DNA from 3 places in the Streptomyces sp. NPDC006643 genome. Region 3 is predicted to be linked to each of the others. Evidence: riboswitches for the same ligand, from Rfam matches in the RefSeq annotation. Region 3 holds a riboswitch; each other region holds the start of a gene.

What was found. A riboswitch is a leader RNA that binds a small molecule or an ion and turns the genes downstream of it on or off. The one in region 3 is predicted to bind cyclic di-AMP.
Region 1: another riboswitch for cyclic di-AMP. It lies ahead of ACFYNU_RS14210 (C40 family peptidase); the one in region 3 lies ahead of ACFYNU_RS19140 (M23 family metallopeptidase).
Region 2: another riboswitch for cyclic di-AMP. It lies ahead of ACFYNU_RS09265 (transglycosylase family protein); the one in region 3 lies ahead of ACFYNU_RS19140 (M23 family metallopeptidase).

Annotation. Positions count from the first base shown of each region.
Region 1 covers NZ_JBIAHA010000009.1:53,250-55,502, reverse strand. Annotated here, with positions in the region: gene ACFYNU_RS14220 (ATP-dependent Clp protease proteolytic subunit) at 1-330, shown strand, start outside; gene ACFYNU_RS14215 (hypothetical protein) at 338-646, shown strand; cyclic di-AMP (ydaO/yuaA leader) riboswitch at 977-1,148, shown strand; gene ACFYNU_RS14210 (C40 family peptidase) at 1,152-1,622, shown strand; gene ACFYNU_RS14205 (ATP-binding protein) at 1,656-2,105, opposite strand.
Region 2 covers NZ_JBIAHA010000005.1:205,732-207,984, forward strand. Annotated here, with positions in the region: gene ACFYNU_RS09260 (transglycosylase family protein) at 1-565, shown strand, start outside; cyclic di-AMP (ydaO/yuaA leader) riboswitch at 830-1,004, shown strand; gene ACFYNU_RS09265 (transglycosylase family protein) at 1,008-1,685, shown strand; gene eno (phosphopyruvate hydratase) at 1,960-2,253, shown strand, end outside.
Region 3 covers NZ_JBIAHA010000013.1:127,877-130,129, forward strand. Annotated here, with positions in the region: gene ACFYNU_RS19135 (pitrilysin family protein) at 1-644, shown strand, start outside; cyclic di-AMP (ydaO/yuaA leader) riboswitch at 863-1,031, shown strand; gene ACFYNU_RS19140 (M23 family metallopeptidase) at 1,044-1,859, shown strand; gene ACFYNU_RS19145 (HPr family phosphocarrier protein) at 2,118-2,253, opposite strand, start outside.

The sequences.
Region 1 (2,253 bases), on a different contig from region 3:
GTGTCGACCGCCGCCGTGCTGCTCGCCGCCGGGGCGCCGGGCAAGCGGATGGCACTGCCCGGCGCGCGCGTCGTCCTCCAGCAGCCGGGAATCGAGGAGCCGCTGCGCGGACAGCCGTCCGATCTCGCCATCCACGCCGAGGAGTTGCTGCGGCTGCGGGCGCTGATGGCGGACATGCTGGTACGGCACACCGGCCGGAGCGCCGAGCGGATCGACAGCGACATCGACCGGGACACGATCTTCGACGCGACGGGCGCGAGGGAGTACGGCCTGGTGGACCAGGTCGCACAGGACCGCAGGTCGTCGCTCGGCGTCAACTCCCCCCGGTGAGCCCGCGATGCTGCCGCCGGAACTGCCGCCGCTGCCCGCACTGACCCGCGCCGAGGGCGAGTTCGTCGACAGCTATCTCCGGGTCGTCGACCTGGTCGGCCGGATCAACCCGGCGCGCGCCGACGACACGTACAGCGCGCTGCGGGCCGCGCAGGCGCTGGTGGCCCGCGCCGCCGAACTGCGCGACGCGCTGACGCTGATGCACGCGAGAGGCGAGCGGGAGCTGCACACGCCGACCCTGGACCGTACGCTCCGGGTCCTTGACGGTGAGCGCAGGGCCGGGCGGGTCACCATGCCGCCCGGACCCGGGACTTGATCCGCCGCCGAACATGGGCGGACGACGCGCCCGTACCTCATATGGCTGCCCGTTCGGCGTATCGACCCGCCCGCCGTGGCCGGGCCGGCAACTTGCGGGCGGCGATCGGCCGTCCGGCCGTAACGGATCGCAGCGTCGCAGGTACAGCGCGTGAGCGACCGGGCGAGCCGTTCACCGAATCGGGCCTACCAACCCAAATGGTCCATAAGTGATGAGAGTCACATAAGCCCGTTTCAACTCGGAATCGCGCTGAGGCCGCGTCAAGATCCGTGGGACGACAAGCCCCCGCCACCTCGGCGGGGCGGTCCGGGTGGACGCCGAGTCCTGCCGCCGCTCCGGATGCCTGGTCGACACGAGTGGATCGGCAGGAGTGGAGGACCCGAGCAGTTCGGGGCGGTCCGACCATGGACCGCTCCTCGGGGTGAAGCCGCTGACGCGGCCGGGCGTCTTCGCCGGTCCGAACCCGACAGGTCATCCTTCACAGGCGGCTGACGAAGGGTTGCGCATGTCCGCGCAGACGCATGTCCCGTCGCTGCTCTCCCGGGCCGGTACCGCATCGGTCCTCCTCGCCGCCGTCGGCGGCACGATGCTGGCGCCCGGCGCCGTGTCGGAGGCCCACGCCCAGCCCGCCGCCGCCAAGGCGCTGAACGTGGCCGCTTCCAAGAAGGGCGCGCCGTACAAGTACGGGGCGTCAGGTCCGCACCGGTTCGACTGCTCGGGCCTCACGGCGTTCTCGTACAAGAAGGCCGGCAAGACGCTCCCACGTACCGCCCAGCAGCAGTACAACCGGACGCGCCACATCGCGGCCTCCAGCCGCAAGCAGGGCGATCTGGTGTTCTTCCACTCCGGGAACCACGTCTACCACGTGGGGATCTACGCCGGCGGCGGCAAGATGTGGCATTCGCCGAAGTCCGGTCAGGTGGTGCGGCTCCAGCGCATCTGGTCCAGAAGCGTCTGGTACGGCCGGGTCGGCTGACGCCCCGTCGGCCCGGAGCGGCCCGCGCCGGATCTACTCCTCCTGGGTCCGGGCGATCTCGGTCCCGGCCGTCCAGGGCAGGGTGATCCAGACCGTCTTGCCGCCGTCCGCGGTGGGTGTGACGGCCAGTCGGCCGCCGTACTCGGCGGTCAGCGCCCGGATGATGACCATGCCGCGGCCGTTGTCCTGCTGGACGGCGGCCGGGAGCCGCTGCGGCCATCGCGGATGGCTGTCGGTGACTCCGACGCGCAGCTGTTCGTCGCGCTCCAGAGTGACGTCGATGGTGAAGGTCGGCGAGCGGCCGAGGGTGTGCTGCACGGCGTTGGTCGCCAGCTCCGAGATGATCAGGCGAACCGTTTCGGCGGTGTCGGCGTCATCCGGCAGCCCCCATTCGGAGAGAACACGTGCGACGTATCTGCGGGCCTCCGGCACCGAGGCAGGAACGCTCGGCAGGGTGACGGATGCTTCCTGATGGTCTGCCATGGCGACGCTGTCCCTTTCCCGCCGGGACGCAGACCGACCTATGGCTGATGCCCGCGAGTACGTCCCCGGATTGCGCTTCGCGACACACTGCCACCAACGACGCCCGGCGTATGGGTGATCCGCCGGGATATGGCCCCCTCTGTCGCTC
Region 2 (2,253 bases), on a different contig from region 3:
CGCGGCTCCCGACGGCGAGCCCTCCGGCGACGCCACCGAGACGCCGAAGACGCCGAAGGAGTCCACCGAGCCCGCGCCCGATGCGAGCGAGGAGGCCGAGCTGCCTCCCGCTCCGGAGTCGACGCCCTCGTCCGGGCAGTTCGGCCGTGACTCCGCCGCCGGCGGCGAGGAGCCGGGCACGGACGCGCGTACGGAGGCGAGCACGGAACCGAGCGCGAAGCCCGGCAGCGGCCAGGGCAAGCACCGCGGCGAGGCGGCCCCCGAGGAGGACCCGACCGCCGAGCCCGGCACGTCGGCGGGCCCCGAGGCCGGATCGACCGAAGCGGGCAAGCCGGGCGACAAGCGCGAAAGCGGCCGTCATGCCTCGCGGGGTGACGGTTCGGCACGCGACGCCGCCGCCGACGGCTCGTACACCGTCCGCGCCGGCGACAACCTGTGGGCCATCGCCGAGGAGCAGCGGGTGGAGGGCGGCTGGCCCGCGCTCTACGAGGCGAACCGCGAGGTCGTGGGCTCCGACGCCGACCTCATCCTGCCCGGCCAGAGCCTCGATCTGACCGCGAAGTAGGGGCAGTTAAGCGGGCTATGTCCGGATCTGCGCAAGTGAGACAAGGGTCTCTTCGCCCCAACTGACGCGAGCTGACCGGAAAGTCCCCTCGCTTCCCGCCCGACCTGCGTAAACAGAGGTTTCCCTGGGGCGGGATGGGCGAATCATCCCGGATGTTCCTTCTTTGAACATCCGGGATGTCTGTGTTTACGGTCTGAACCGCTCGCACCGCGGGCACCGTCGACCGTCACGCCGAATCCTGCCGTCGGTCGGGGGGAGTACTCGTCGCGTCAAGCGCCGAAGGCAGGAGCGGGGGACCCAGGTAAGTGCCGGTCAGTACGGCCGGCTCGGGGTGCAGCCGTGTGCGAGGGGACGTGAAGACGTTCCCGCGCCGCACGGCCGGGCAACTCACTTGGCCCGAACCCGACAGCTCACCTCGTAGGCGTCGGTGAGGAGATCTCGCATGCTGTTTTCCAGCAAGTCCGGCAAGGGCAAGCACCGCCGTCCGTCCAAGGCCGTCCGCTACGCCACGCTCGCCGGTGTCACCGGTGCCGCTGTCGCGGCCCCGCTGATCGCCACCACCTCAGCCTCCGCCGCGACCACCTCCGAGTGGGACGCCGTCGCCCAGTGCGAGTCCGGCGGCAACTGGTCGATCAACACCGGTAACGGCTACTCCGGCGGCCTCCAGTTCTCGCCCTCCACCTGGGCCGCGTACGGCGGCACCGCCTTCGCGTCCAGCGCCGACCAGGCGTCGAAGGCCCAGCAGATACAGATCGCCGAGAAGGTCCTGGCGGGCCAGGGCAAGGGTGCCTGGCCGAGCTGTGGCGTGGGCCTGTCCAACGCCAAGAACGACGCCGGCTCCACCCAGCAGCAGGCGCCGAAGCAGCAGGCCCCGAAGGCCGCCCCGAAGCAGGAGTCCGCGCCGCGCGCCGCGCAGGAGCAGCCCGCCTCGCGTAGTGAGACGCGCGGTCCGGTCAAGAAGGGCGACGGCGAGTACAAGGTCAAGGCCGGCGACACGCTCTCCAAGATCGCCGAGGCCAAGAAGGTCGACGGCGGCTGGGCGAAGCTCTTCGACCTGAACAAGGACATCGTCGAGAACGCCGACGAGATCTTCCCGGGTCAGCAGCTCCACCTGAGCTGACCCTCTCCCCGGGCTCACCCCCCACCGGGCCCCGGTCCGGCGCGTCTCACTCCCCCCGGACGCGCCGGGCCGGGGCCCGGGCCCGTCCGGCCTCCGGTGTCCCGCAGGTCCCTCCGCTCACCGGTGACCTCAGGACATTCGTGGCCGAACGGGCATTGAGGACTCTTTTCGTCCCAGCGGGCGGGCATCTGCCGACCGCCGACCGGGAGCCGGTTAGGCTCTTGCCGCAAGGCCAATGAGGCCCTGCACTCCACGCGTCACATCCCAGAAGGAGATGCTCGTGCCGTCCATCGACGTCGTCGTAGCCCGGGAAATCCTTGACTCCCGAGGCAACCCCACGGTCGAGGTCGAGGTCGGCCTCGACGACGGCAGCACCGGCCGTGCTGCTGTCCCCTCCGGTGCCTCCACCGGTGCGTTCGAGGCCCTTGAGCTCCGCGACGGTGACCAGAACCGCTACCAGGGCAAGGGTGTCGAGAAGGCGGTCCTCGCCGTCATCGAGCAGATCGGCCCGGAGCTGGTGGGCTACGACGCCACCGAGCAGCGTCTGATCGACCAGGCGATGTTCGAC
Region 3 (2,253 bases):
CGGACGACACCGGCCGTGTGGTGATCGTCGACCGGCCCGGAGCCGTACAGACCCAGCTCCTGATCGGCCGCGTCGGCCCCGACCGGCACGACCGGGTCTGGCCGGCCCAGGTGCTCGGCACGTACTGCCTGGGCGGCACGCTCACCTCCCGGCTCGACCGGGTGCTGCGCGAGGAGAAGGGCTACACGTACGGCGTGCGGGCCTTCGCGCAGGTGCTGCGCTCCGACCCGCAGGGCACGGGTGCCTCCATGCTCGCCATCAGCGGCTCCGTCGACACCGAGTCGACCGGGCCCGCGCTGGACGACCTGTGGAAGGTGCTGCGTACGCTCGCGGCCGAAGGGCTGACGGACGCCGAGCGTGAGACGGCCGTGCAGAATCTGGTCGGCGTCGCGCCGCTGAAGTACGAGACGGCCGCGTCCGTCGCTGACACCCTCGCCGACCAGGTCGAGCAGCACCTCCCGGACGACTTCCAGGCCCGGCTGTACGAGCGGCTGGCCGAGACCGGCACGGTCGAGTCGACGGCCGCCGTCGTCAGCGCGTTCCCCGTCGACCGGCTGGTCACGGTGCTCGTCGGGGACGCGTCGGTGATCCGGGAGCCCATCGAGGCCCTGAACATCGGCGAGGTGAAGGTCGTCACCGGCTGAGGCCGACGGCGCCTGTACGGCAGCTCCGCGCGGCGGACAAAGGGAACCCCGGTGATGAAACTGTCACCGGGGTTCCCCGCTATGTCCGCATTCATCAGGAGGTTGCCCGAATGCTCTGTGGCGTGCGCTACAAAACGGCCTGTCCGTTTGGTGATTGAAAGATGACCCCTTTAGCGTCGGTCCGGCTGTTCGCCAGAGCCCGCCGCGACCGCGGCACCGAACAGCCATCGCCGAGTCCCCGTCAGGCGCGAGCCTGGGGAGCCGGGGACCCACTCTCGTGTCCCTGGGGTGAATCGGGGGCCTTCGCGCACACCGCGGAGGAGCCCGTAGGAGACCTTCCTGCTCCGAACCCGTCAGCTAACCCGGTAGGCGAGAAGGAAGGAAAGGACCAGCCACTTCATGGCGTTCACCCGTGCCACCGGGAAGCACCGTGCCCCGAGCCGACTGACGCGCCGCGGCGCGAACCTCGCCGGAGTCGCGACTCTCACAGCGGCCGGTGTCATCGGCACCCTCGGATCCCCGGCGCTCGCCGCCGACACGGAGGCGGCCGTCGCACCGGACACCGCCCCCGCCGCCCCGGCCCCCGCCATCGTCATCGACGACTCGCTCGCCGCGACGATCGACGCCCAGGCCGACGCGCAGCACCTGGCCGCCCGGAAGGCCGCGGCGGCGAAGGCACAGGCGAAGGCGGAGGCCAAGGCCGCCGCCCGCGCCAAGGCCGAGGCGAAGCGCAAGGCGGAGGCCCGCGCCAAGGAGGCACGCGAGGCCGAGGAGCGCGCGGCACGGGCCGCGGAGCGCGAGCGCCTCGGCTCCTTCCAGCTCCCGGTCGCGGGCTCACCGGTCACCACCGGTTACCGGACGGGCGGCTCGCTCTGGTCCTCCGGCAGCCACTCCGGCGTCGACTTCCGCGCGGCGTCCGGCACTTCGGTCGTGGCTGTCGGCGCGGGCACCGTCGTCGAGGCCGGCTGGGGCGGCGCGTACGGCAACAACGTCGTGATCCGTATGAACGACGGCACGTACACCCAGTACGGCCACCTCTCCTCGATCGGCGTCTCCGTCGGCCAGGGCGTCACGCCGGGCGCACCGATCGGCCTCTCGGGCTCGACCGGCAACTCGACCGGCCCGCACCTGCACTTCGAGGCGCGCACGAGCGAGGAGTACGGCTCCGACATCGACCCGGTCGCGTATCTGCGCGGGCACGGGGTGGCTGTCTAGGGCGGGTCCGGGAAGTAGCGTCGTCCGCCCGCAGGGCGGGGCGCGCGGCGGCTGGTGCGGTGCGTCGCAAGGCGGAGGATCGGCCTCGTACCGGGCGTACTCGGCCGACTCCGACAACGCCGCGAGGCGCCGTGCCAGGCGCCGCGGGCCAGGCGGGACTTTGCGGACCCGCCCTAGGGCGGGTCCGGCGGGTGTCCGCGTACGACGAAGGCCCCGGCGGCGGTCCCGCCGGGGCCTTCGTCGTGCGTACGCGGTGCCTCAGACGGTCTCGGGAAGCTCGTCCAGGCCCTCCGCGACCAGCTTCGCCAGCCGGTCAAGCGCGACCTCGGCGCCGTCCGCGTCGGAGAACAGGACGACCTCGTCGCCGCCCTGCGCGCCCAGTCCCAGCACGGCG